3 regions of the Rhizobium sp. Root149 genome follow, and region 1 is predicted to be linked to each of the others. Evidence: riboswitches for the same ligand, from Rfam matches in the RefSeq annotation. Region 1 holds a riboswitch; each other region holds the start of a gene.
What was found. A riboswitch is a leader RNA that binds a small molecule or an ion and turns the genes downstream of it on or off. The one in region 1 is predicted to bind cobalamin.
Positions count from the first base shown of each region.

Region 1 (7,832 bases):
GGCGGAAACCGCACCTTCGGGCCGCCCCTCAATCGTTGCGAAGGAACGCCCGCAATCCGGCCCGACCGTTTCGCCCACATGCATTTCATAGCCGGCAAATGAAGCGCCATCGGCAGTCTGTCCCTGAACGGCCACAAGCCGCTTGTCGTCCGTCAACCGTGTTTCGATATCCAGCAGACCGAGACCGGTTTCATTTACACCTGCCGGTCCCTCGATACCTTCAGGGTCCGCAACACTTTTCCCCAGCATCTGATAACCGCCGCAGAGGCCAAGCACAGGCTTTCCCTGCCGCACATGAGCAGCAATGTCGATATCGAAGCCTGCGCTTTTGAGCGCCTGCAAATCTGAAATCGTTGCCTTGGAACCCAGCAGCAGAACGAGATCGGCATCAGCAGGCAGCACGCTACCCGGCCTGACACGGATCAGTTCGACATCCGGTTCGGCATCCAGCGGATCGAGATCATCAAAATTGGAAACATGCGGCAGGATCGGCACCGCGATGCGGATCTTTGCACCCGGCTTGCGTTCAGGCTTTGAATTCAGCGCCAGCGCGTCTTCCGCCGGAAGTCGGGAAGCCTCGGCAAAATGCGGCAAAAGGCCGATGGGCTGCCAGCCGGTAAAGCCCGCGATCATCCGCATGCCTTCATCGAACAAGCTCGGGTCACCACGGAAGCGATTGACGATGAAACCGTGGATCATGGCCGCATCTTCAACGTCCACCACCGTTTTCGTGCCTGCGAGGCTGGCGATGACACCACCGCGATCGATATCGCCGATCAGCACGACAGGCACATTTGCAACGCGGGCAAAGCCCATATTGGCGATGTCGTTGCGGCGTAGATTGACTTCGGACGCACTGCCTGCCCCTTCCACCAGCACCAGATCGGCTTGAGCCTTCAGGTGCTCGAAGCTTTCCAGAACAGCTGGCATCAGCCCCGCCTTGATCTGCTGATATTCGGCAGCCTTGGCATTGCCGCGCACCTTGCCCTGCACGACAATCTGCGCACCCACCTCGCTTTGCGGCTTCAGGAGAACCGGGTTCATGTGCACTGAAAGGGGAGCGCGAGCCGCACGCGCCTGTAGCGCCTGCGCCCGACCAATCTCCCCGCCATCGGTGGTCACGGCCGCATTGTTCGACATGTTCTGTGGCTTGAATGGCAGGACCTTCAGCCCGCGCAGCGTAAAGGCACGGGCGAGACCCGCCACGACAAGCGACTTGCCGACATCCGATCCCGTTCCCTGAAACATCAATGCCTTGGCGGGCGGCTTTACCATCAGAACTCTATCCCGGCCTGCGCCTTCACACCCGACTTGAAGTGGTGCTTCACCAGCGTCATTTCCGTCACCATATCGGCGGCCTCGATCAAGGCGGCCTTGGCGTTACGACCCGTGACAATGACGTGCAGGTCCGGCCTGCGGGCGGTCAAATCCGCGATGACCATTTCAAGATCGAGGTAATCGTAGCGTAGCGCGATATTCAGCTCATCGAGGATCAGAAGCCCCACATCCGGCAGCGCCATCATCTCCTTGGCCTTCTCCCAGGCACGCTCGGCGGCGGCGACATCCCGCTTCAGGTCCTGCGTATCCCAGGTGAACCCTTCGCCCATAGTGTGCCAGATAACGCGATCACCGAAAGCTTCCAGCGCCACCCGCTCGCCAGTGTCCCAGGCACCCTTGATAAATTGCACGACGGCAACCTTTCGCCTATGGCCCAGCATGCGCAATGCCAACCCGAAAGCCGCTGTCGATTTACCCTTGCCCGGACCCGTGTTGACGATCAGCAGACCCTTCTCGATGGTCTTGGAGGCCACTTCCGCATCCTGAACCGCCTTGCGATTAGCCATCTTGCGGCGATGACGTTCCGCTTCGCTTTCGTCGATCTCCTTCACCGGCCTCTCCTTGCATCCTGTCGATGGAGCGGCGGACTATAGTCAAAACGATCCGTGCGGCAATCGCCCCCTGCCGTGATCACCATTGACAGCCACTCACGCAAGGGCATAGTGAACCTCTGTGAACGGTCTTTTCCCGGCAACGGGAAAAGCTAAGAGGGAACGTGGTGCGGAATTTCGCCTAAACCACGGCTGCCCCCGCAACTGTAAGCGGCCTTCCACCTTTGGATGAAGGATGGAGCGTCCGGCGCATAAAGCCACTGAAGATATCTTCGGGAAGGCGGCGCAGGCACGATGGTCGCGAGCCAGGAGACCTGCCGTTTATGCATGAAATCCGCCGGGCGGGGTGCTCCGGGCAAGGATGTATCAGACCATGTGAGGTGAGAAGCCTGACATGGACGCGCCCCATTGTAACAATGATTTGGGGTGGATTCTTGGATCTCTCGACACGACCAGACAGACAGGATGCCGCAGCACGTGAGGTTGCTGATGTGGTGATCCATGTCTGCGAAACATGCCGCAGCGGACAGGAAGCCGCCGATGCGCCGCGCGATGGGGCCCTGCTGGCGGAACGCGCCATGGCGCTGGCAGCTGAGGGTGTGGAAATCCGCTCGGTTGCTTGCCTTGCCAATTGCAAGCGCGCCTTGAGCGCCAGCATTCAGAGTGCCGATGGCTGGTCCTATGTGTTCGGCGATCTCGGCACCGATGCGGCAAACGATCTTCTGGAAGGTGCTCGCCTACTGGCCGGTTCCACCGATGGACTGATGCCGTGGAAGGGTCGCCCCGAAAGCCTCAAGCGCGGCATGATTGCCCGCATTCCGCCGCTCAACCCAATTCTCCCGAACGTCGAAGGACAGACTTCATGACCAATTCGCTCGCCCGCGTGCCCTGCACCGTTGTCACCGGCTTTCTAGGGGCCGGAAAAACCACGCTGCTGCGTCACGCGCTGGAAAACATCAAGGGCAAGCGCCTGGCCGTGATCGTCAACGAATTCGGCGATGTCGGCATTGATGGCGAAATCCTGAAGAGCTGCGGCATCGAAAACTGCCCGGAAGACAACATCATCGAGCTGGCCAATGGCTGCATCTGCTGCACCGTGGCGGATGATTTCGTGCCAGCCATCGACAAGATCCTCGCCATGGAGCCGAAGGTCGATCACATTCTGATCGAGACCTCGGGCCTTGCTCTGCCGAAGCCGCTCGTTCAGGCCTTCCAGTGGCCGGGCGTGAAAAGCCGCGTGACGGTGGATGGCGTCGTGGCCGTGGTCGATGGTCTGGCGCTGGCCGAAGGTCGCGTTGCCGACGACATGGAAGCCCTTGCCGCCCAGCGCGCCGAAGACCAGTCGCTTGACCATGACGACCCCGTGGAAGAAGTCTTCGAAGACCAGATCGCCTGCGCCGATCTCGTGATCCTCACCAAGTCCGACCTGCTCAACGAAGCGGATCTCGAAAAGGCCCGCACCCATGTGGAGGACCACCTGCCGCGCGCCGTACGCATCGTGAATTCGCAGAATGGCGAGATCGATCCCGCAATTTTCATCGGCCTTGGTCTGGCGGTTGAAGACGATATCGAAAACCGCAAGACGCATCACGATGACGAGCTGGACCACGAGCACGACGATTTCGACAGCTTTGTGCTGGATATCCCGGCCATTGCCAGCCCGGAAGAACTCAGCAAGCGCATTGCCGATGTAACCGATGCCGAAAAGGTGCTGCGCATCAAGGGTTATGTGGAAGTCTCCGGCAAGCCAATGCGCCTTCTGGTGCAGGCCGTTGGCCCGCGCGTGAACCACTATTTCGACCGCCCATGGAACACCGGTGAAACCCGCCGTTCCCGCCTCGTCGTGATCGGCGAAAAGGGCATCGACGCCGAAAAGATCGGGAAGCTGCTGGCCGCCTGATGCATATACTCGCCACCACATCCTCTTCGCTCGACGATCTGATCGAGCCGGTCGATCTGAACCAGACGCCGGGGGATGTGGTGGTGCTATCCTTTACCGATAGCGACCTGAACGGCATTGCGAGCGCCTGGAACCGGCTGAACCCGACCGGGCTTTCCCTGCGCCTGGCCCAGCTTGCCGACCTGCGCCATCCCATGTCTGTAGACCTCTGGGGTGACAAGGTGGCCCGGCATGCGAAGCTGATCCTCGTGCGCATTCTCGGTGGCTACGACCGTTGGCGCTACGGGGTCGACGAGCTGGCGCGTATCGCCAGAGAGCGGAATATTCTGCTCTATCTACTGCCCGGCGAATGCAGCGAACGCGACGAGCGGCTGGAGACCGCCTCCACGGTGGATCTGGCGGAAATCCGCTCCGTTCTCGCCTTCTTCCGCACCGGTGGGCCGGATAATCTGGACAGGCTCGTTAGCCGACTTACCAATAAGCTATCCGGGGGTGCCGATATTGCATGCCCAGAGGCCGAGGACGTGCCGAAGCTCGGCATCTACCGGCCTTTGAAAGGCGTCGTTTCGCTGGACGAGGCCTTGAGCGAACGCGGAGAGAAACCGCTTCTGCCGCTGCTCTTCTATCGCTCCATGCTCTTGGCAAGCGACGTCGCCCCCGTGGATGCGCTGGTGGAAGCGCTGGAAGATAGAGGCGCCTGCGTTCTGCCCATCTTCGTTCCCGGCTTGAAGGATAGCGCAACGCTGACCCATCTACGGGACATGTTGGCTCCGTCAAAACCTGCGGCCATCATCACCGCCACCGCCTTTGCCAGCAATGCGGAACTGGACGGCCAGACGCTGTTCGACGTGCTTGGTGTGCCGGTGTTTCAGAGCGTGATTGCGACGACCAAACGGCAGGCCTGGGCTGAAAACCAGCGTGGGCTTGGACCTTCCGATCTTGCCATGCATGTGGTGCTGCCGGAACTGGATGGCCGCATTCTGGCAGGCACACTGTCCTTCAAGGCAGAGCGGCAGGCGGGCACCGATTTTGGCTTCACCGGCTTTGCCAATACGCCGGAGCCGGATCGGGTGGCGGCAACGGCGGAGCGCATCCTCAAGCATCTGGCGCTTTATGCCACGCCGAAATTCGAGCGGCGCATCACCATTCTGATGCCGGATTATCCCGGTGCCGATGGCCGCACCGGCTATGCGGTGGGCCTCGATGTGCCGGAAAGCGTGCTGCAGATGCTGCAACATCTTCAGGCAGCAGGCTATACGGTGAGCGATATTCCCGCGACCGCTAAAGACCTGATGGATCGTGTGCTGCGCCAGACGGAAACGCTGGATGCAGAGGTTTATAGCGACTATTTGGCCCGACTCCCCGAAGCCGCGCGCTCCGCCGTGCATAATACCTGGGGAGACCCCTTAGCCGACGAAGCATTTGAGGCGGAAAGGTTCCGCTTCAGGGCAGTTCGGTTCGGCAAGGTGACGGTAGCACTGGCCCCGGATCGTGGGCGAGAAGCGGATCGCCGCACCGATTACCATGATCCGGCCCGCCCGCCGCGCCATGCCCTGCTGGCCTTTGGCTGTTTCATGCAGAGAGAGCTTGGCGCACAGGCCATTATTCATGTCGGCGCCCATGGCACGCTGGAATGGTTGCCGGGCAAGAATGTCGCGCTGTCGGAAACCTGCTTCCCCGAGATCGTCACCGGCAATCTGCCGGTACTCTATCCCTTCATCGTCTCCAATCCCGGCGAGGCAGCGGTTGCCAAGCGTAGGATTGCTGCGCAAACGATTGGCCACCTGCCGCCCATGCTGGCGGAGGCTGGCCTTTCACCCGCGCAGCAAAAGCTGGAACTGCTGGTGGATGAATATGCGCAGGCCGACGGGCTGGACCGCAAGCGGCGCGACCGGCTGGCAAAACTGATTGTGGAGACGGCGGAAGAAACGGGGTTGGCGGCGGAGGCAGGCATTTCTCGCGAGGAGGACCCGGATACAGCCCTTTCGCGTATCGATGCCTTTCTCTGCGACCTGAAAGACTTTGCCATCAAGGACGGCCAGCATGTGTTTGGCCGCGCCGATCAAGAGGAAAGCGATCCGCTACGGCTCCAAAGCGCAAACGCCGAGCGCGAGGCTCTGCTGGCCGCGCTGGATGGCCGCTTCATCCGACCCGGTCCGTCTGGCGCACCTGCCCGTGGCCGTCGTGATGTCCTGCCGACAGGCCGCAATCTTTATGCATCCGACCCGCGCACCATGCCGACGCCAACCGCCTTCGAGCTAGGCAGGCTGGCCGCGGACGAGGTGATCCGCCGTTATCTTCAGGACCATGGCGACTGGCCGAAAAGCCTTGTGATCGACCTGTGGGGAAGCGCCAGCCTGCGCAGCGGCGGCGAGGAAGTGGCGCAAGGGCTGGCGCTGATGGGCGCAAGGCCCGTTCAGGATGCCGCGACCGGTCGCGTGACCGGCATTGAAGTTCTGCCGCCCGCGCAGCTAGGCCGCCCGCGTGTGGACGTTACCTTCCGCATTTCCGGCCTGTTCCGTGACATGTTCCCCTCGCTGATTGCGCTGCTGGATGCCGCTGCCCGCTCGATCGCCACCCGTGAGGAAGCTGATGGCGATAACCCGCTGGCGGAAGAGACGAAGCGGCACGGCCAAATCCCGCCACGCATTTTCGGCTCCGCGCCCGGAACTTATGGCTCCGGCATCGAGGAAAAGCTTTCCTCCGGCGACTGGCAGGCGCGTGAGGAGCTTGGCCGCGCCTATCTTGCCATGACCAGCCATGCCTTTGGCGGCGCTGATGGTGAAGGGTTCGAAGCCTCAAGCACCTTTGCCGAACGGGTGAAACAGGCCGATCTACTGGTGCATACCCGCGACGATCCGGGCCGCGATCTCTTGGATGGTTCCGGCGATGTGGCCTTCATCGGTGGTTTTGCCGCAGCCGTGGCTGCCCTTGGCGGCAAGGCGGACCTGATTTCGCTGGATACAACGAACCCGCACAAGCCCCGCGCCCGCTCGGTCGCGGAAGCCGTAACGCGCGTGGTGCGCGCCCGCGCCGTGAACCCGCGCTTCATTGATGGGCAGATGCGCCATGGCCCGCGCGGTGCTGCAGAATTTGCCGAGACGGTGGATCGCCTCGTCGGCTTTGCCGAAACCACGCAAGCCGTTCCCCAAAGCCTGATCGAAGCCATTTACGATGCCTATGTGGCCGATGAGCGGGTGCGTGATTTCGTGCTGGACCAGAACCCGGAAGCGGCTCGCTCCATCGCCGACCGGCTGATGTCCGCCCGCCGTCGCGGGTTGTGGCAGCCACGCCGCAACTCAGTGGATCGTGATCTCGAAATGCTGCACGGATCCGCGAATGCGAGGGCCAGGCGATGAACGCTGCGGCTTCTCCTATGGCCCGTGGTGCTTGCCCGGCGCTCGATGCGCCGATGCTGACGGGCGATGGCTACCTCTCGCGTGTCGCGCTGATCGATGCGATTACGCCCGCGCAACTGGCCGCACTTTGTTCGCTTTCAATCGCGCATGGCAATGGCATGCTGGATATTTCCGCCCGTGGAAACCTGCAAATCCGGGGCCTGACGCTGGCGTCGGCTGCAAAGCTGGAAGCGGATGTTCGTGCGCTCGATCTGCCGCTTCGCGAAGGTCTGGCGGTGGAATGGTCGCCGCTGGCAGGCCTTGAAACAGGCATTGACCCGCGTCCGCTTGGCCTTGCAATCATGGAGGCTGCCCGTTCGCTTCGCGGCAGTTTGGCACCGAAGCTTTCCGTGGTGCTGGAAATCGATGGCCTGATCCGGCTTGATGACCTGCTGGCGGATATCCGGCTGGTCGCAGCAGCTAATGCCGGGTGGAATGTCTTGCTCGGCGGCACGCGTCAGACCGGACGCGGTATCGGCTGTGTCAGCGATGAAAACGCAGCCGATTGCGTGGCAGCGCTGCTAGATCATTTCGCGAGCTTTGGACCGAAAACACGCGGACGGCAGATAGACATGTCGAGCCTACCTGAGAACGTGCAGCACCATTTGAAACCAGCCACGCCCCTCCACAGACTGCCGCAACAGA
Region 1 covers NZ_LMGD01000022.1:307,912-315,743, forward strand. The annotation lists gene ASD54_RS19680 (cobyric acid synthase) at 1-1,275, opposite strand, end outside; gene cobO (cob(I)yrinic acid a,c-diamide adenosyltransferase) at 1,275-1,889, opposite strand; cobalamin riboswitch at 1,999-2,226, shown strand; gene ASD54_RS19690 (DUF1636 domain-containing protein) at 2,324-2,755, shown strand; gene cobW (cobalamin biosynthesis protein CobW) at 2,752-3,789, shown strand; gene cobN (cobaltochelatase subunit CobN) at 3,789-7,148, shown strand; gene cobG (precorrin-3B synthase) at 7,145-7,832, shown strand, end outside.

Region 2 (7,832 bases), on a different contig from region 1:
TCACGATCGATCTCCTCCATGACAGGCTGCACAGTGCGGACGACGAACGGGAGCCCGATGAAAATCAGCGCTATGGTGATGCCGATCGGTGTGTAGGCAATACGGATGTCGAAGGGGGTGAACCATGCGCCGATCCATCCTTTCGGAGCATAGAGCGCACTGAGCGCAATGCCTGCGACTGCCGTTGGCAAGGCGAACGGAAGATCCACCATCGCATCGATCAGGCGACGGCCGGGAAAGTCGTAGCGAACCAGAACCCAACAGATCAATACGCCAAAGACACCGTTGATCAGGGCTGCGATCAGCGCAGTTCCGAAGCTGATCTTGAGGGCTGCCAGTGTCCGCTCATCCGTCAGGATGGACAGAAACTCGGATGCCGAGAGCGAACTAGCCCGAACTATGAGACCGGCAAGCGGTATCAGGATGATGAGGCCGAGGTAGGCGAGCGAAAAGCCAAGCGTCAATCCGAAACCTGGGATGATGCTCGGCTCTTTCAATCGCCACCGCATCGAAGCGGTGGTTGATGTCATATCAGGCTCACTCCTCAGCGTGCCGGCTTGTAGATCTGGTCGAAGATACCGCCGTCACCGAAGTGCTCAGGCTGCGCTTTCTTCCAACCACCAAACTGCGGATCATCGATGGTGACTAGCTTGATGTCTGGCAAGGCCTTCAGCAGTTCCGGCTTCACTACCGCACGGTTGGCCGGACGATAGAAGTGTTTCGCTGCGAGGTTTTGGCCTTCATCGGAATACAGGTACTGCAGGTAGGCTTCTGCGACCTTGCGCGTTCCCTTTGCATCGACATTGGCGTCAACGACAGCAACCGGCGGCTCAGCGAGGATTGAAATCGGGGGCACGACGATTTCGAACGCATCCTTGCCGAATTCCTCACCGGCGAGAAAAGCTTCGTTTTCCCAGGCCAGCAAAACATCGCCGATCTGGCGTTGCGCGAAGGTGACCGTCGAGCCGCGGGCACCACTGTCCAGCACCGGGGCACGCTTATAGAGATCTGCAATGTACGCCTTGATCTTGGCCTGATCCCCCTTGAATTCCTCGTTGGCCCAAGCCCATGCCGCCAGATAGTTCCAGCGAGCGCCACCGGAGGTCTTTGGATTCGGGGTCACGATCTTCACGTCACCCTTGACCAGATCGCCCCAGTTCTTGATGCCCTTGGGATTGCCCTTTCGAACAAGGAAAACGATCGTGGAGGTATACGGAGAAGAGTTGTTGCCGAGGCGTGCGCGCCAGTCGGGCTTTATCTTCCCGCCATTCTGTACAATGGCGTCAATGTCGCTTTCCAGTGCAAGCGTCACCACATCGGCTCCAAGACCATCGATTACCGAACGCGCTTGCTTGCCAGAACCGCCATGAGACTGCTGGATCGTAACGGTCTCACCAGCTTGCGCTTTGTAGTGCTTGGCGAAGGCCGCGTTGAAGTCCTTATAAAACTCGCGTGTCGGATCATAAGAGACATTCAACAGTGTCGTGTCGGCATGCACGGCCGGTGCCATTAGAAGCGATGCAAGTACACAGGCCATGGCAAACCTCAGAGTGCGAATATCTTTCGACATGGCAACTTCCCTCCAGTTGATGGCTTAAGACTACCGAACAGGTCGACTTAGTCAACGAAGGTCCGCCCCTAAAGAAATCTGTTTCATTTTCGTGATCAGCGCGGAGAAAGTCTGATCGATATCCAGTTCGTTTCACGCAAAGAATCGCGCGTCTACAGACGGTGATAGGGAATATTCTTGAACGGTCGAGACCGACCCATGCTTCAAAATGCGTTGGATGCTAGCGCTGCGATCACGCAATAGCGCGCAGACTTTGCGATCGTAACGAAGATGAGAAAGCTTGCCAGCGGTTCTCGCAGCACGCCCGCTACGACCGTGATCGGATCGCCAATGATCGGAACCCAACTCGCCAACAGAGACCATCGGCCGTATTTTCCGTACCAGCGGCTTGCTTGATTGAGGCCAGCTTCGGAGACCGGAAACCAGCGCCGGTTGCGAAAACGTTCGATGCCCCGACCGAGCGCCCAGTTCACGACGGATCCTGCGACATTCCCGATGGTGGCAAAAACAACGAGCAGAACAACCGGGTGTTCAGCCTGGACGACGAGATATGCAAGGAGTGCTTCCGATTGTGCTGGCAATAGGGTTGCCGCGACGAAGGCTGTTGCCATCAGCCCGAGATAGGCCATCATGTCCGGTCTGTTCCGCATTCGCCTCAGTCTGGGGGTCTCGTAAACCAAATAGGCTCCCGGGTCAAAGCGCTCTTCGGGTCCCCATTGATCCGTCGGATCAGAGAGGGCGTAGATTGGCACAAAAGAAAGGCTAGACGGAATGAACCCTCATCGTGCGACAGTCTGGTTTGACAGCGGATGTCCGCTTTGCCGTCGCGAAATTGCGCTGATGCGAAAGCTGGACCGCGGCAATGCCATCCGCTTCGTAGACCTTTATGATGCATCGGCCAGTTGCCCGATTGATCGTGCAGAAGCACTGGCGCGGTTTCATGCAGAAGAAAATGGCAAGCTTTATGTCGGTGCACAGGCGTTTGCTGCAATGTGGCGGGCGATTCCCATGTTCCGCCCACTCGGAATTATGGCAGGATGGGCGCCCTTGACTCCCCTTTTCGACCTACTTTATCGTGGCTTTTTGCGCATCAGGCCACGCCTGCAACGGCTGTTCCAGTAAGCGCTGCTATTCGTCCATCACCGCTTCGACAATATCACAGAGTTGAGATAAACCGCGTGGCAGCGGCGGGCTGCAGCCCGCGATTTGGCGAGAAAGGAAGCAGATGCAGCGCGTTGAAATTCAGGCCGGATTGGATCTCTCACGGATCGTCTATGGCATGTGGCGGCTAGCCGATGATCAGGATGTGTCCGCGGGCAATATCATTGCCAAAGTGGAAGCATGCCTTGAACAGGGTATTACCACCATGGATCATGCGGATATCTATGGCGGCTATACCGTTGAAGAGCATTTCGGCAGAGCATTGAAAGGCGCCGGACTTCGAGACAAGATCGAAATTGTTACCAAATGCGGCATAGTTGCACCCACGGGAGACTACGCCGGGGCACGGCTGAAGCATTATAATACCTCGGCACAGCACATCAGCGCGTCGATCGACAGATCTCTACGTCTCCTGGGCACAGATTACATCGATCTTTTGCTGATCCACCGCCCCGATCCTTTCATGGATTTTACGGAAACCGGCGGCGCTCTCGATGCCGCCGTGTCATCCGGCAAGGTCAGAGCCGTCGGCGTTTCGAATTTCCGCCCCTGGGATCTCGCGGCGCTGCAGTCGTGCATGCAGACGAAACTCGTGGTCAACCAGATCGAACTGAGCCTTTTGGCGCGGGACCCGTTCACGAATGGTGATCTGAGCTCGATGACACGAGACAAGGTCCGGGCAATGGCATGGTCACCTCTGGGTGGTGGCCGCCTTTTTTCAGATGACACTGACCTTGGCAGGACGCTGGATCGCATCGCAGCCGAACAAGGTGTAGATCGCACAGCCATTGCCGTCGCCTGGCTACTCGCACATCCGGCCCATATTCTGCCCGTCATGGGTACAAACAATGTTGCACGTATTCGACAGATTGGCGATGCGATGAAAGTCAAGCTTTCGCGGGAAGACTGGTTCGAACTCTATTCCACGGCAGAAGGCCGGGACGTTCCATAACGTCTCGGCAATCGGCGGCCTGCAATCAGGCCGCCGGCTTAGAGATCACAGTGTCAGGCTGCCTGATGCAGTCGACGGCTGAAAATCGGGCCCTGGCTGTATTTGCGCAAGGATTTAGCCGCTGCAAGCACGGCCAGATCGACCAACGGCTCAATGAGGATAACGCTCATATAGGCCACGCCGAAACTTCCGATGCTCACGAGATTTTCGACCGTGAACCCGTGGCCATAGAGCGCCCAGAAGGCCACCCAGGCAACAATACCACCCTGATAGGCGGTAGACAGTGTAAATGCCTGGCGATAGGTCACATCAACATAGGCCGTGCGGGCCGGAATAAGCTTGGCCGCGAGCTGGCTGATGGCCCAAAGCGGAACGAGCAAGGTCGTTACGTTCATGCCATACTGAGGAAGATCGAACGGCGAGAAGAACAGGCCCTGGATGAGGAGGCCGGCGGCAAGCCCGATGGACGCAGCACCTGCGCCGAACATCAGGAACAGGGTCGACCCAAGAATGAGGTGAACTTCGGAAACGCCGACCGGATGATGCGGCAAGACCTCGAAAAAGCCGAAGACGAGAACGGTCGTAATGGCACTTCGCAACGCGAGCGACGCGACACCACCATCCCGACGAACACTGTCTGTTGCCATTTTGGCTGTCAGCCCCAGCGCGGCCAATGCTGTCGCGTAGCTGAGCACGATTTTTGCGCCGTCAACGACGCCCGGTTCAATATGCATATCTGCCTCCCCGCGCCCACCGCGCGGTCGATTGGTGTGTCATAATCGGACGAATGTCCGCCTCTGATGGCAGGTCTCCTGGCTTGCGATTCGCAGCTTCATCCCCCTTCCCGGCCCTGACGCCAGTGGATAACGGATGTCGCTCCTCGCCTACAGTTGCGGGGGCAGCCGTGGCATTGGCAACTTGCGTTGCATCACCACATTCCCTTTTCACCGGTTGCTTTATGGGCAACCGAGACCATCATCGGGAAGCCTAAGACTGTTTTTGAGCGCAGCGCAATCCCGTTCACGGCGATTTCACGAGAAAACAACTGTGAGACAGAATCACGGGTCAGGAAATACGATGCTCGCATCGAAACGAGACTGGTCGGGCGCCAGCGGCGTGGCCGTCAGTTCCAGTTGCGCGCCCATCTGGGTCGCCAGCCGTTCCACGATGGCGAGCCCCAGACCCGAGCCGGGATGAAGGGAATGGCCGCGCACGAAGCGCTGTCGCAGCTTTTCCGGAGGAAGCAAGGTCTTGGGCGACGTGAGGTTCGATACGCGCAGGCCATCCGGCTTCAGGTGCACGTCGACATGCGTGTCAGGCAAGCGGTAGGCGAGAGCATTTTCGACCAGATTACGGGCAGCAATGGCAAAGGCGTCCGGATCTACCTCGCGAGAAAGGACCATTCTCTCCGGACGATGATAATGAAGAACCGAGCCACTCTGGCTGTTGCGCAAGAATTCTTCCATAACGACGTCAAGGATCGTCGACAGGTCCGAACGAACCGCAGACTTACCGATGCCCGCATCGGCTCGCGCAAGCTGCAACAACTTTTCCGTCAGCACGGAGAGCTTCCTGAGTGCTGCGTCAACCTGCCTGGCGCGATCCCGGGTCTGTCCATCCTCAAGCTCGGAAAGCAGGAGCTGGCTTTGTGCAAGTGCACCTGCAATGGGTGTCCGCAATTCGTGAGCACTGTTGGCGGTCAAGGAACGTTCTGCTTCCAGCGCATCGTCCACCCGCTTGATCAGAAGGTTGACGGATTGCTGGATCGGTTCGAGTTCGATAGGCAGATCCTTGAGATCGATGGGTGCAAGATTCCCGCTGTCGCGCAGGCCGATAACGCGCTTCAAACGATCCACCTCGCTGACGTTTCGGCGCACGAACCAACTGACGGCAATCAGACTCGCCGGCAGGAGCAGGAGAAGCGGCAGCAGCAGTGCCGTACCGCCCTCAATTGAGGCCTCCCGCCGATGCTCCAGCGAATCTGCGACTTGTACGAAGATGCTGCCACTGACGGCAGCAACCGTGAATATGCGTTTTTCGCCGCCACTCCAGAAGCCTTCCACCAGCGGCGCTTCGTAAGGATCGGCACTGACATTATGCGAATGCAGCAGCACGCGACCGGAGCCATCCCGAACCTGATAGGTCAAATACTCATCTGGCACGTTTTCGCGCAACGCCGTCAGCTTCCGGGGAGCGCTGGTATCCTCTCGAGTGTAAAGGTCATCAATGACCAGAGGTGCCAGGCGTTCTGCTGTCTCCTGAAGAGCGCTGTCGAAAACCTCGCCCATTTCCTCCTGCATGACAGAAAAGGCAAGTCCTGCAGCCAGCAGCCAGAAAGCCAATAGGGTCAATCCGAGCGAAATGCGCAGTTCGCGTGCAATGCTGCGGGGCCTCGGCATACTCATTCAGCCACCCGATAGCCGATACCGCGAACTGTTTCGACAATCTCCTTCCCCAACTTGCGCCGAAGACGGCTCACATAAACCTCAACGGTATTGCTTTCGATTTCGGCACCAAAAGCATAGAGCGCTTCTTCGATCTGGGACTTGGATACGATAGAATTGCGTCGCGCAAGAAGGCATTCAAGCACAGCCCACTCACGCGCGGAAAGGGAAATGCGCTCACCGGTCTTTCCCTCGATGCGATGTTCGGACGGATAGACCTCGAAGCCGGCCAGTTCGACCATCGGAGTCTGACTGGCGCCGTATCGTCTGGAAACCGCATGGATTCGCGCTTCCAGTTCATCCAGGTCGAAGGGCTTGACCAGATAGTCGTCCGCACCTGCATTCAACCCTGCGATCCGGTCAGATACCTGGTCATGCGCGGTCAGAACGATGACCGGTATCATCTGCTTCTTCAGCCGGATGTGCTTGAGAATATCGAGGCCGCTTCCATCGGGCAGGCGAAGATCGAGGAGAACCAGCGCGTAATCAACACCAGCGAGACAGGCAAGCGCACTCTCCTTGTCTTCCGCAAGATCCACTGCATGGTTGTGCCGGGTGACGTGAGTGCGCACCGCATCCGCCAGTGTTGCATCATCTTCTACAAGCAGGATACGCAAGGCAACGTGTCTCCATTTCGACCACGCAAGTGTCTTATCAAACTGTCACCAAACTGAAATCGACCGCGTTGCGATTCCGTGATGAATTTCTCCTGTTTTCAGGTGGATGTCAGCTGAAGAATACAGCGTAACAGGCGAATAATGGCTGGAGCAGATCACATGAAACGTCTCGTCGCTATTGCGATTGCAAGCTGGGCCGTCGGGACGGCAGCCGTTGCAAGCGAACGGTGCAACGTACCGATTGCCGATTGGCAACCACGCAAGGTCTTGCAAGCAAAGCTCGAAAGCGTTGGTTGGAAAGTGAGATCCATCCGAAGCGAAGATGGCTGCTACGAAGCTTTCGCCATCAATGCAGAGGGGGAGAAGGTTGCTGCCTTCTTCAATCCGAAAAGCCTGGAGATCCTCGATACGAAGATCGAACATTAGATCTCAGCCAACGATCACCCGGACCGTCGTATCCAGCATCAGAATTCCCCAGGCGAGAAGCCCGCAGAAAACGGCAAATGAGCCGAGATCTTTCGCATGCCGTCCGGTGGCTGAGAATTCGGGCGAGATACGGTCGATGATCTCTTCGATGGCTGTATTAAGCGCTTCCAGCGCGACGACGATCAGGAAAACACCGATCAGAATCAAAAAGCGCGCAACGCTTGCGCCTATGATGGCGAAGAAGACAAGTGACGCCAGCATTGCGAGGCATTCGTGACGAAATGCCGCTTCCTGCCACAACCTTCTGGCGCCTGAAGCGGAATATCGCTGTGCCGCAAAAAGATGCCTTATTCCCGTTACCTTGCGCGGAATCTCATCAGGATTTTGCATTCGATGCCTTGCAGGAACCGTAAATATCAAGCTTTGGATCTTTTACCTTGGTTTCTACATGCATCAAGCCCAGCACGGTATGAAAGAGATTGTCGTGCGAGACGGGCTCTTTTTCCAGCTTATCAATGCATTCCGACTCTATCCCCTGCCTCGCTTCGGCTCCTAGCCACAGAACAAAGGGAATATGCGTCTGTTGTTCCGGTGCAACGAGCCACGGTGCACCATGAAGGAACAGGCCCTTCTCGCCGAGAGATTCCCCGTGATCCGACATG
Region 2 covers NZ_LMGD01000023.1:84,713-92,544, reverse strand. The annotation lists gene cysT (sulfate ABC transporter permease subunit CysT) at 1-530, opposite strand, end outside; gene ASD54_RS20285 (sulfate ABC transporter substrate-binding protein) at 545-1,537, opposite strand; gene ASD54_RS20280 (YqaA family protein) at 1,774-2,220, opposite strand; gene ASD54_RS20275 (DUF393 domain-containing protein) at 2,342-2,692, shown strand; gene ASD54_RS20270 (aldo/keto reductase) at 2,796-3,683, shown strand; gene ASD54_RS20265 (energy-coupling factor ABC transporter permease) at 3,737-4,417, opposite strand; cobalamin riboswitch at 4,468-4,675, opposite strand; gene ASD54_RS20260 (histidine kinase dimerization/phospho-acceptor domain-containing protein) at 4,742-6,088, opposite strand; gene ASD54_RS20255 (response regulator transcription factor) at 6,085-6,744, opposite strand; gene ASD54_RS20250 (PepSY domain-containing protein) at 6,904-7,170, shown strand; gene ASD54_RS20245 (diacylglycerol kinase) at 7,174-7,560, opposite strand; gene ASD54_RS20240 (phosphoethanolamine--lipid A transferase) at 7,547-7,832, opposite strand, start outside.
Region 2: it holds a riboswitch for cobalamin, as region 1 does, so the genes downstream of both, ASD54_RS20265 (energy-coupling factor ABC transporter permease) here and ASD54_RS19690 (DUF1636 domain-containing protein) in region 1, are expected to answer to the same signal.

Region 3 (7,832 bases), on a different contig from region 1:
TTGGCGGGCCGGCAGTATGTCGGCAGCCACATGACCGTGGGAAAGGGAAAGACTTGTCATCGCGTCACCAGTGCCACATGGGCATTGTACCAATTCATGAACATCGACACTGCGATGCTGATTGTGAGAAAGACGGCCAGAAGGATGGAAATGCTCTCTATGGCCTGGCCCGTCTGGTTGATGACCGTCCCGACCACAAGGCCCAGTTCCGGATATCCGACGGCCAGCGCCAGGGTCGTGTTTTTGACCGTCGACAGATACTGGGACGTCATCGGAGGAACGATGATTCGCAACGCCTGTGGAATGATGATGCGGAACATCACGTGCCGTTCGGAGAGCCCAAGCGCGCGTCCGGCTTCCCATTGACCGCGCGATACCGCTTCAATGCCACCGCGGATGACTTCGCTGATGAAGACCGAGGTGTAGAGAACGAGACCAAGCATAAGGGCGGCAAATTCCGGCGACAGGCGCAGTCCTCCGACGAAATTGAAGCCCTTTAGTTCCGGGAAGCTGACCGACGGACGGATGAGCACAACAGCAGCTGTCAGCAGACCGGCAAGCAGGATCCATTTGCCCATCGACCAGACGGATTTCGGCGCCAAGCGACAAATGATGACGGCGGCGATGAGCACGGCAAGGCAGACAGCGGCGAAAGGACCGGCCTGCGGCCCAAGCGAGATCGCCGGAAGATAGAGGCCCCTGAGCGAGAGGTAGAAGCCGGGCAGCGGGTTGAAGGCAAGACGCGGCGCCGGCAGCAAGGTCGTGGCCAGCGCATACCAGAAGAGGAGTTGCACGATGAGCGGCATGTTGCGGATGACACCGACAAACAAGGCCGCCATCTTCGCCGCCAAGGGATTGTTCGACAGCCGGACGAGAGCGATCAGCAGGCCGACAAATGTGGAGATGATGATCGCGGTCAGCGAGATGACGGCAGTGTTGGTCACGCCGATCACGTAGGCCCAACCGAAGGTATCGGAAGGATCATAGGACAGGACACTTTCCGAAATCGGAAAGTTCGCCTGCCGGCTCAGATAGTCGAAACCGACCCGGATGCCTCGAGCGGCCAGATTGGCCGCCGTATTGGACCAAAGCCAGAAAAGAAGACCGGCAAAGCCTGCAAACAGCAAGACCTGAAGCGCATTGCCTCGAATGCGACGATTGTCCCAGAGCGCGAAGAGCATGCCGGCCTCCGTGTGCTTACTGGAATGCCAGCGGGAACATCAGCCCGCCATCGGAGAAGAGACGGTTGGCGCCGCGCTCCAGCTTCAGAGGGCTATTCTTGCCGACATTGCGATCAAACATTTCGCCGTAATTGCCGAGTTGCGCGATGATGTTGGCGGCAAACTTCTCGTCCAGGCCAAGTGCCGAACCGTTTCCAGGTTCAACGCCGAGGAAGCGCTTGAGGCGGGGGTCTTCGGACGTCTGCATTTCGGTGACATTGGCTTGGGTGACGCCCAGTTGCTCGCCGGCAATCAAGGCCTGGATCGACCAGTTGACGATATCGAGCCATTGATCATCGCCATGGCGAACGGCAGGCGTCAGCGCATCCATGAACCGGGTGGCGGGAAAGATGATGTAATCGTCGGGATTCTTGGCGGATGTCGCGCGGATGGAAGCGAGAGCCGCGGCGTCAGTGATGAGGGCATCGCAACGTCCGGAGAAGAATGCCTGGCTGACGGCGGAGCTGTTTTCAAACACGACCGGCTTCAGCCCGAGATTATGTTCCTTGGACACATCATTGGCGACCACCTCGGTGGTGGAACCCGTCTGCACACAGACCGACGCGCCGGACATGTCCTCCACTTTCGTCACCCCGAGCGCCTTCGGCATCATGAAGCCGGTGAACTCGTAATAGTTCGGCGTCGTGAAGTTCAAACCGTTAGCGTCGCGGCGCAAGGTCCAGGTGAATGTGCGCGGCAGGATGTCGATTTCCCCGGTCTGCAGGGCCGGCACGCGCTGCTGGCCGCTCAGCGGAACGAACTCCACCTTGTCCTTGTCATTGAAGATCGCGACCGCCACGGCCCGGCAGGTCTCCACGTCGAGACCACGCCAGTAGCCCTTCTCATCGGGCGCGCCAAAGCCAACGGTGCCCTGACTTGAGGCGCATTTCAGAAAACCGCGCGCCTTAACGGCGTCAAGCGTTGGTCCTGCGACTGCCGGCGACAGGCCAGCAGACAGCATGCTCGTAAGCAAAAAGCCTACTCCAAGAAGTTTCGAACGCATGTTGTTCCCCTTTTTTGTTGAAGTGCGTTTTTTCGAAGATGGTCAGCTTGCGCGCACCAGTTTCGCCTGCCCCGTCCGACGGAGAATCTCGGCAAAAAATGCCTCCATGTCAGCCTGGAGGTCGGCGGGGTCCTCCAGCCCAACACTGATGCGCAGCACGAGATCGTCTTGCTTCCATTCGGTGGCCGTGCGGTTCTGGCGGACCGGCATGGGGGCGATGAGGCTTCGGGTTCCACCCCAGGAGGCGCCGATGGCAATCGTCTTCAGGACGTCGAGGGCTGCGGCGGCGTGAGGTACCGCGTCCGATACCAGGACAACGCTGAATACGCCGCTCGTCCCTAGGAAGTCCCGCTTCCAGATCTCGTGCCCCTGGGTACCCGGCAAGGTCGGAAACAGGACACGCTCGACCAGAGGATGACGCTCGATCCACTCGATCAGTACCAGTGCAACATCTGCGGCATGCTTGAGACGGATGCCAAGCGTTTCCATGCCGCGCAGCACAAGCGATGCATCATCCGGAGACACGCCAATCCCGAAGCGCCCGAGCGTTGCGCGAATCGGTGTGATGAGGTCGTCTGACCGCACGGTGATCGAACCCATCAGTAGATCGGAGTGGCCGGAAACATATTTCGTCAAGGCTTCCGTAACGATATCGGCTCCGAGCGCCAGCGGCTTGTAGTTGAGCGGTGTCGCCCAGGTATTGTCGCAGCCGACAAGCGCGCCGTGTCGATGGGCGACATCGGCAATAGCCGGAAGATCCTGGATCTCCATCGTCGTTGAACCCGGGGATTCACACCAGACGAGCTTTGTGCGGTCATCGATCTTTGTTGTCAGGTCCTCGATCGAAACCGGATCGTAATAGGCAACCTCGACGCCGAAACGCGCCAGATCCTGGTTGGCAAAGTCGCGCATGGGCGGATAGGCGGTATCCGCGATCAGGATCTTGTCGCCGCTCTTCAAGAACGGAAGCGCTGCAATCGCATTCGCCGCCTGCCCTGATGGCACCAGAAATGTGCGAAGACCCTGCTCAAGCGCCGTCAGTTTGGCTTCGAGCGTGCGGGTCGTCGGCGTGCCGTAAAGCCCATAGGTATACCCATCATGGCCCCTCTGACCGCGGGTGGCATAGGCTTCTGCATTCTTGAAGACGATGGTGGATGCCCGGTGCGTGGCAACACCAAGGGCTTCAAACCCGTCAACATTGACGTCCGGTGTGACAACACATTGAGTAAAGTCTTTCATTCCGTTTCATCCTGAGCAATTTCGTGAGCGGATTAAAACATCGGCATATCAATTCCGTCCAATATCATTATCCTGCTACTTTATTCTCGTGGGTTATGAGGTGTCGAATGAATATTCGTCAGGTCGAGGTGTTCCATGCCGTGATGACTAACAGCACAGCCTCTCGGGCTGCCGAGGTGCTGCGCATTTCCCAACCTGCTGTCAGCAAAGCGATCCAGGAACTCGAGCGCGATATCGGATTTGCCCTGTTCCGGCGCGAACGCGGTCGCATGTATCCGACCGCCGAAGCGAACATCTTCTTCAAGGAAGTGGAGAGTTCGTTTTCCGGGCTCACACGGCTCAAAAGTGCCGCAGCGAGAATCCGTGATTTCGGATCAGGCGAAATCAAAGTGGCAAGCCTATCTGCGCTGAGCACCAATATTTTGCCACGCGCTTTGCGCGGTTTTCAGGCGCGGCATCCAAATGTCGCCATTTCGTTTCAGGCGCAACTGTCCTCTACTGTGAAAGATCTAGTAGCGTCCGGCCAGGTCGATGTCGGGCTGGCAGCCGACGAGATCGAGACCGAAGGCGTCGATGTTCGGCCCTTCGCGCGCTATCGTGCCGCCATCGCCGTTCCAGCAGGGCATCGCCTGGAGCAGGCCACTGAGTTGACGCCAGAGGATCTCGACGGAGAAGCCTTCATTGCCCTTTCCCCTGAAGACACGACGCGACGAGCCGCTGAAGCTATCTTTCGCGACCGCGCAACCAAGCTGAAGGTCGTGTTGGAAACGCCGTATTCGACCACCATCTGCGCCATGGTTCAGGCAGGGCTCGGAGTCGGCCTCGTCAACCCCATGACGGCCGAACCCTATGTGGGGCGTGGCCTGACGATCATCCCATTCAAACCGGCGATCTATTTCCGCACCCTGCTGGTACTGCCGCCGAACCGCTATCCTTCGCGCATCGTTGCCGACTTTGTCGATGAGGTGATGAAGCTGTCGATATTTCAATGATTGGCGCTAGCGCTGCTAATTTGATGGCTTTGATACAATCAGGACTATCGTCTTCGCCATAAAAGTGGCCGTGACAGCGATGACGGCACAGAGGCTTCACTCGGCCTTACACTGGCAAGGCTTCTGACTGACCTTGCCCTGATGTTGCGAAGCTGCTGAACCAGAGTGTCGAAAACATCAAGGTCAGCATCTATCGCACGCCAGGGCCGGAAATTCTCTTCGCCAATCGCAATGACGACCACATCCATATGCCAATTGTCTTTCGGTTTGGACCGGTCCCGGCGTATACAGGTGGCAAATTAGCGACCAAAGCGATTGATCGCAGTCGCGCAGTTTTCCAGCTGCTGATGATATTCTGCTGGGCAATCAAGTCTTCAAGATCGGCTGTACTCAGGGCAGAGAGTTTATATGCCCGGACCGCTTATGCGACGATCTCGCACAGAAAAGAAAACTCCTTTAAACTATTGAAAAAGATCAGCAATTTCGTGGTGCATCGATAAAGCCAACCTGGCATCGAGCAACTTGGCAATACCGGTCTCATTACGCGTTCTCCCGGATCCTTCGACGTGGACCACTTCAAGTTAGTAAGCACCATTTGCTTTGAGGATCATCAAGCGCCCCTTACCATAGTGACAACGATTGACATCCATTATGTAACGTTATTACATATCAACAAAAATGTCGATGAGAAGGCAAATGAGAGTGGTAGCGGCTCCTAGTGGAACCATTGCCTCCTGTCGATTGACAGCAGGCCGCCATCATGTAGACATCGTCAGGTCAAGGTTCTTCCATCACTGGTGGAAGCTAAGAGGGAATCCGGTGCGACGCCGGAGCTGTCCCGCAACTGTAAACGGCGAGCCGTCCCCGAAAACGTCACTGACCTGAAAAGGTTGGGAAGACAGGGGAAGGCATAGACCCGTGAGCCAGGAGACCTGCCTGACAAGATAGAATTCCGCGGTCGGGGTCTGCCGCCGGAATGGCTCGTTCGCGTACCAAGGGGTTCGCGCGCGTCGTCATTTCGTTGCTAGCCTCGACCGCTCACGCGCGAGGCACGCAGTGACGACTAAGACAGGACCAGACGAGCGGCGCGCCGTTCTTCTCATCGCGAAATCCGCTTTTGCTGCGGCCCCTCACGCTGACATGGCACGCCTTACGGGCGTCATGGCCGAACACCGGCCTGATGCCGTCGTGCGTTACGCCTTCATCGAACAAGGCACTCCGTCTCTCAAGGAAGCGCTGCTGGCGCTGGTCGGCGAGGGCTGTTCCCATGTCAGCATTGCCCCGCTTGTTCTGCCCATGGAGCCCAGCTTTCCCACCTGGCTGCAAAAGGTGGTCCGCCGCTGGCGAAACGAGGACCACCGGCCATGGCCGGAGATAGCACTCACCGCTCACATCGCGGCAAGTCCGGCCATGGCAGCGCTGCTCGCCGATCTAGTCGCTTCAGCCAAACCCATCGAGCTTGCCGTTGATCAGAAATCCCTCGCCGAAGGTTCGCTTGTGCCGGACCAGAAACGCCGGGTCCTGGTCTGCCAGGGCGGTCCCTGCAATGGCGCAGGTGCCGACGCCATCTGGTGCCATCTGCGCAACGAGCAGCAGCGCCTGAAGCTGCGGACAACGGGCGAAGGCACCATGACCGCGAAATCCACCTGCCTCGGCCCCTGCAATCTTGCCCCTGTCGTCCAGGTCTTTCCCGAGGGCACCTATTACGGCGGCGTCACCGAGGCGGCCGTCGACCGCATCATCACCGAGCACCTGTTGGGCGGAACGGTCGTGGAGGATTTCGCCTATCACCCGACCGGACGCAAGCAGCGGCTGCGGCCGCTGCAAACACCAAGATTCCCGAATCCATAATCAACGAGACGAGAGGTCATTATGCCCATTCCGCTCCGCCAGCGCCTCAGCAGCGCGCTGATCGCCACCGCAGCCCTTGTGGCCGTCGCGTGGCCCGCAGCAGCGACTGAGCCTTTGCGCATCGGCGCAACCTTCATCACCAGTGGCGTTGACCCGGCCAAGGGATCAAATGGCTGGGCGCTCACCAGCCACGGGGTTGGCGAAAACCTGTTTACCGTCGACAGGCAAGGCAAACTTGTACCGGAACTGGCCGAAAAGGCCGAACGCACGGGCGACCTCACCTGGACGATCACCTTGAAGGCAGGGCGCGCATTCTCTGATGGCACGCCCGTGACAGCCGCAGCTTTGGCGGCCGGTTTCGAGCGCACCTTTGCCAACAACAAGGCAGCATTGGCGACAGGCGGGAAACTGACGTTTGCAGCAGCAGACGACCTCACCCTCAGGGTATCGACGGAAAAGCCGGTTCCTCTCATCCAGGCCCTGTTTGCCGAATGGCCGCTGATTGCCTACAAGCCGGCAGCCGAGGACGGCAAGACGATCTTTACCGGCCCCTACGAAATCGCGGATTTCAAGGTCGATGCGGCGATCGAATTGAAGCCGAATGCCCATTTTGAAGGGGCGGACCAGCGCAGACCGTTGACACTGAAACGGTTCGGCGATGCGCAAACCATGGCGCTGGCCTTTCAATCCGGGGAGTTGGATCTGGCCTTTGGTCTCCCCTCCGAAGTTGCCGCCCGACTGACGCGTGATCCGTCCCTGACAGTCAAATCCTTCGCGGTCGGGTACCAGTATTTTGCCTTTCTGAACACGACAAGGCCGGTGGTTCAGGACAAATCCGTGCGCCAGGCCATCGACCTCGCCTTCGATCGCAAGGAACTGGCCGCTGCCATCAATGGCGGAACACCGGCAACCGGCGCCTATGCTCCTTATTTTCCGTTTGCCGGCAGCCAAGCCCGGCCGACAGATGCTGCCAGGGCTGCCGCGATCCTGGATACTGCGGGCTGGACAAAGGGCACCGACGGCATGCGTACCAAGGACGGCAAGGCTCTGAAGCTTCTCGCGATCACCTATCCGCAACGGCCGGATCTGGTCACCATGCTGCCGGTCGTCAAGGCACAGCTTTCCCGGATCGGCATCGGGCTCGACACACAGATCGTGGACAATATTGCAGAGGCGGCGGCCAGCGGCAATTTCGACATCGCGCTCTGGGCCCAACACACCGCCCCCAGCGGCGATCCGGCCTTTTTCCTGAACTCGATGCTGCGAAGCGGTGCCTCGCTCAACTATACCAAATATGCATCGCCGGAATTCGACGCCATCATCGACCGCTTCGCCACCACCGGCGACCCCGCCGAACGCATCCAGATTGCATTGGACGCCCAAGCGAAGCTGTTTGACGACGTGCCCGTTTCCTTCCTCGTCTCGCCGGTCTGGTATGTCGGCGTCTCCGACAGACTGAAGGGTTACGAGCCCTGGGGATCGGACTATCACGTCCTGCGCGCCGATATCGGCGAGAGCAAGTGAAGC
Region 3 covers NZ_LMGD01000002.1:43,220-51,051, reverse strand. The annotation lists gene ASD54_RS03895 (amino acid ABC transporter permease) at 1-60, opposite strand, end outside; gene ASD54_RS03890 (ABC transporter permease subunit) at 57-1,181, opposite strand; gene ASD54_RS03885 (amino acid ABC transporter substrate-binding protein) at 1,198-2,223, opposite strand; gene ASD54_RS03880 (aminotransferase class I/II-fold pyridoxal phosphate-dependent enzyme) at 2,266-3,462, opposite strand; gene ASD54_RS03875 (LysR substrate-binding domain-containing protein) at 3,570-4,454, shown strand; cobalamin riboswitch at 5,218-5,409, shown strand; gene ASD54_RS03870 ((2Fe-2S) ferredoxin domain-containing protein) at 5,511-6,305, shown strand; gene ASD54_RS03865 (ABC transporter substrate-binding protein) at 6,327-7,829, shown strand.
Region 3: it holds a riboswitch for cobalamin, as region 1 does, so the genes downstream of both, ASD54_RS03870 ((2Fe-2S) ferredoxin domain-containing protein) here and ASD54_RS19690 (DUF1636 domain-containing protein) in region 1, are expected to answer to the same signal.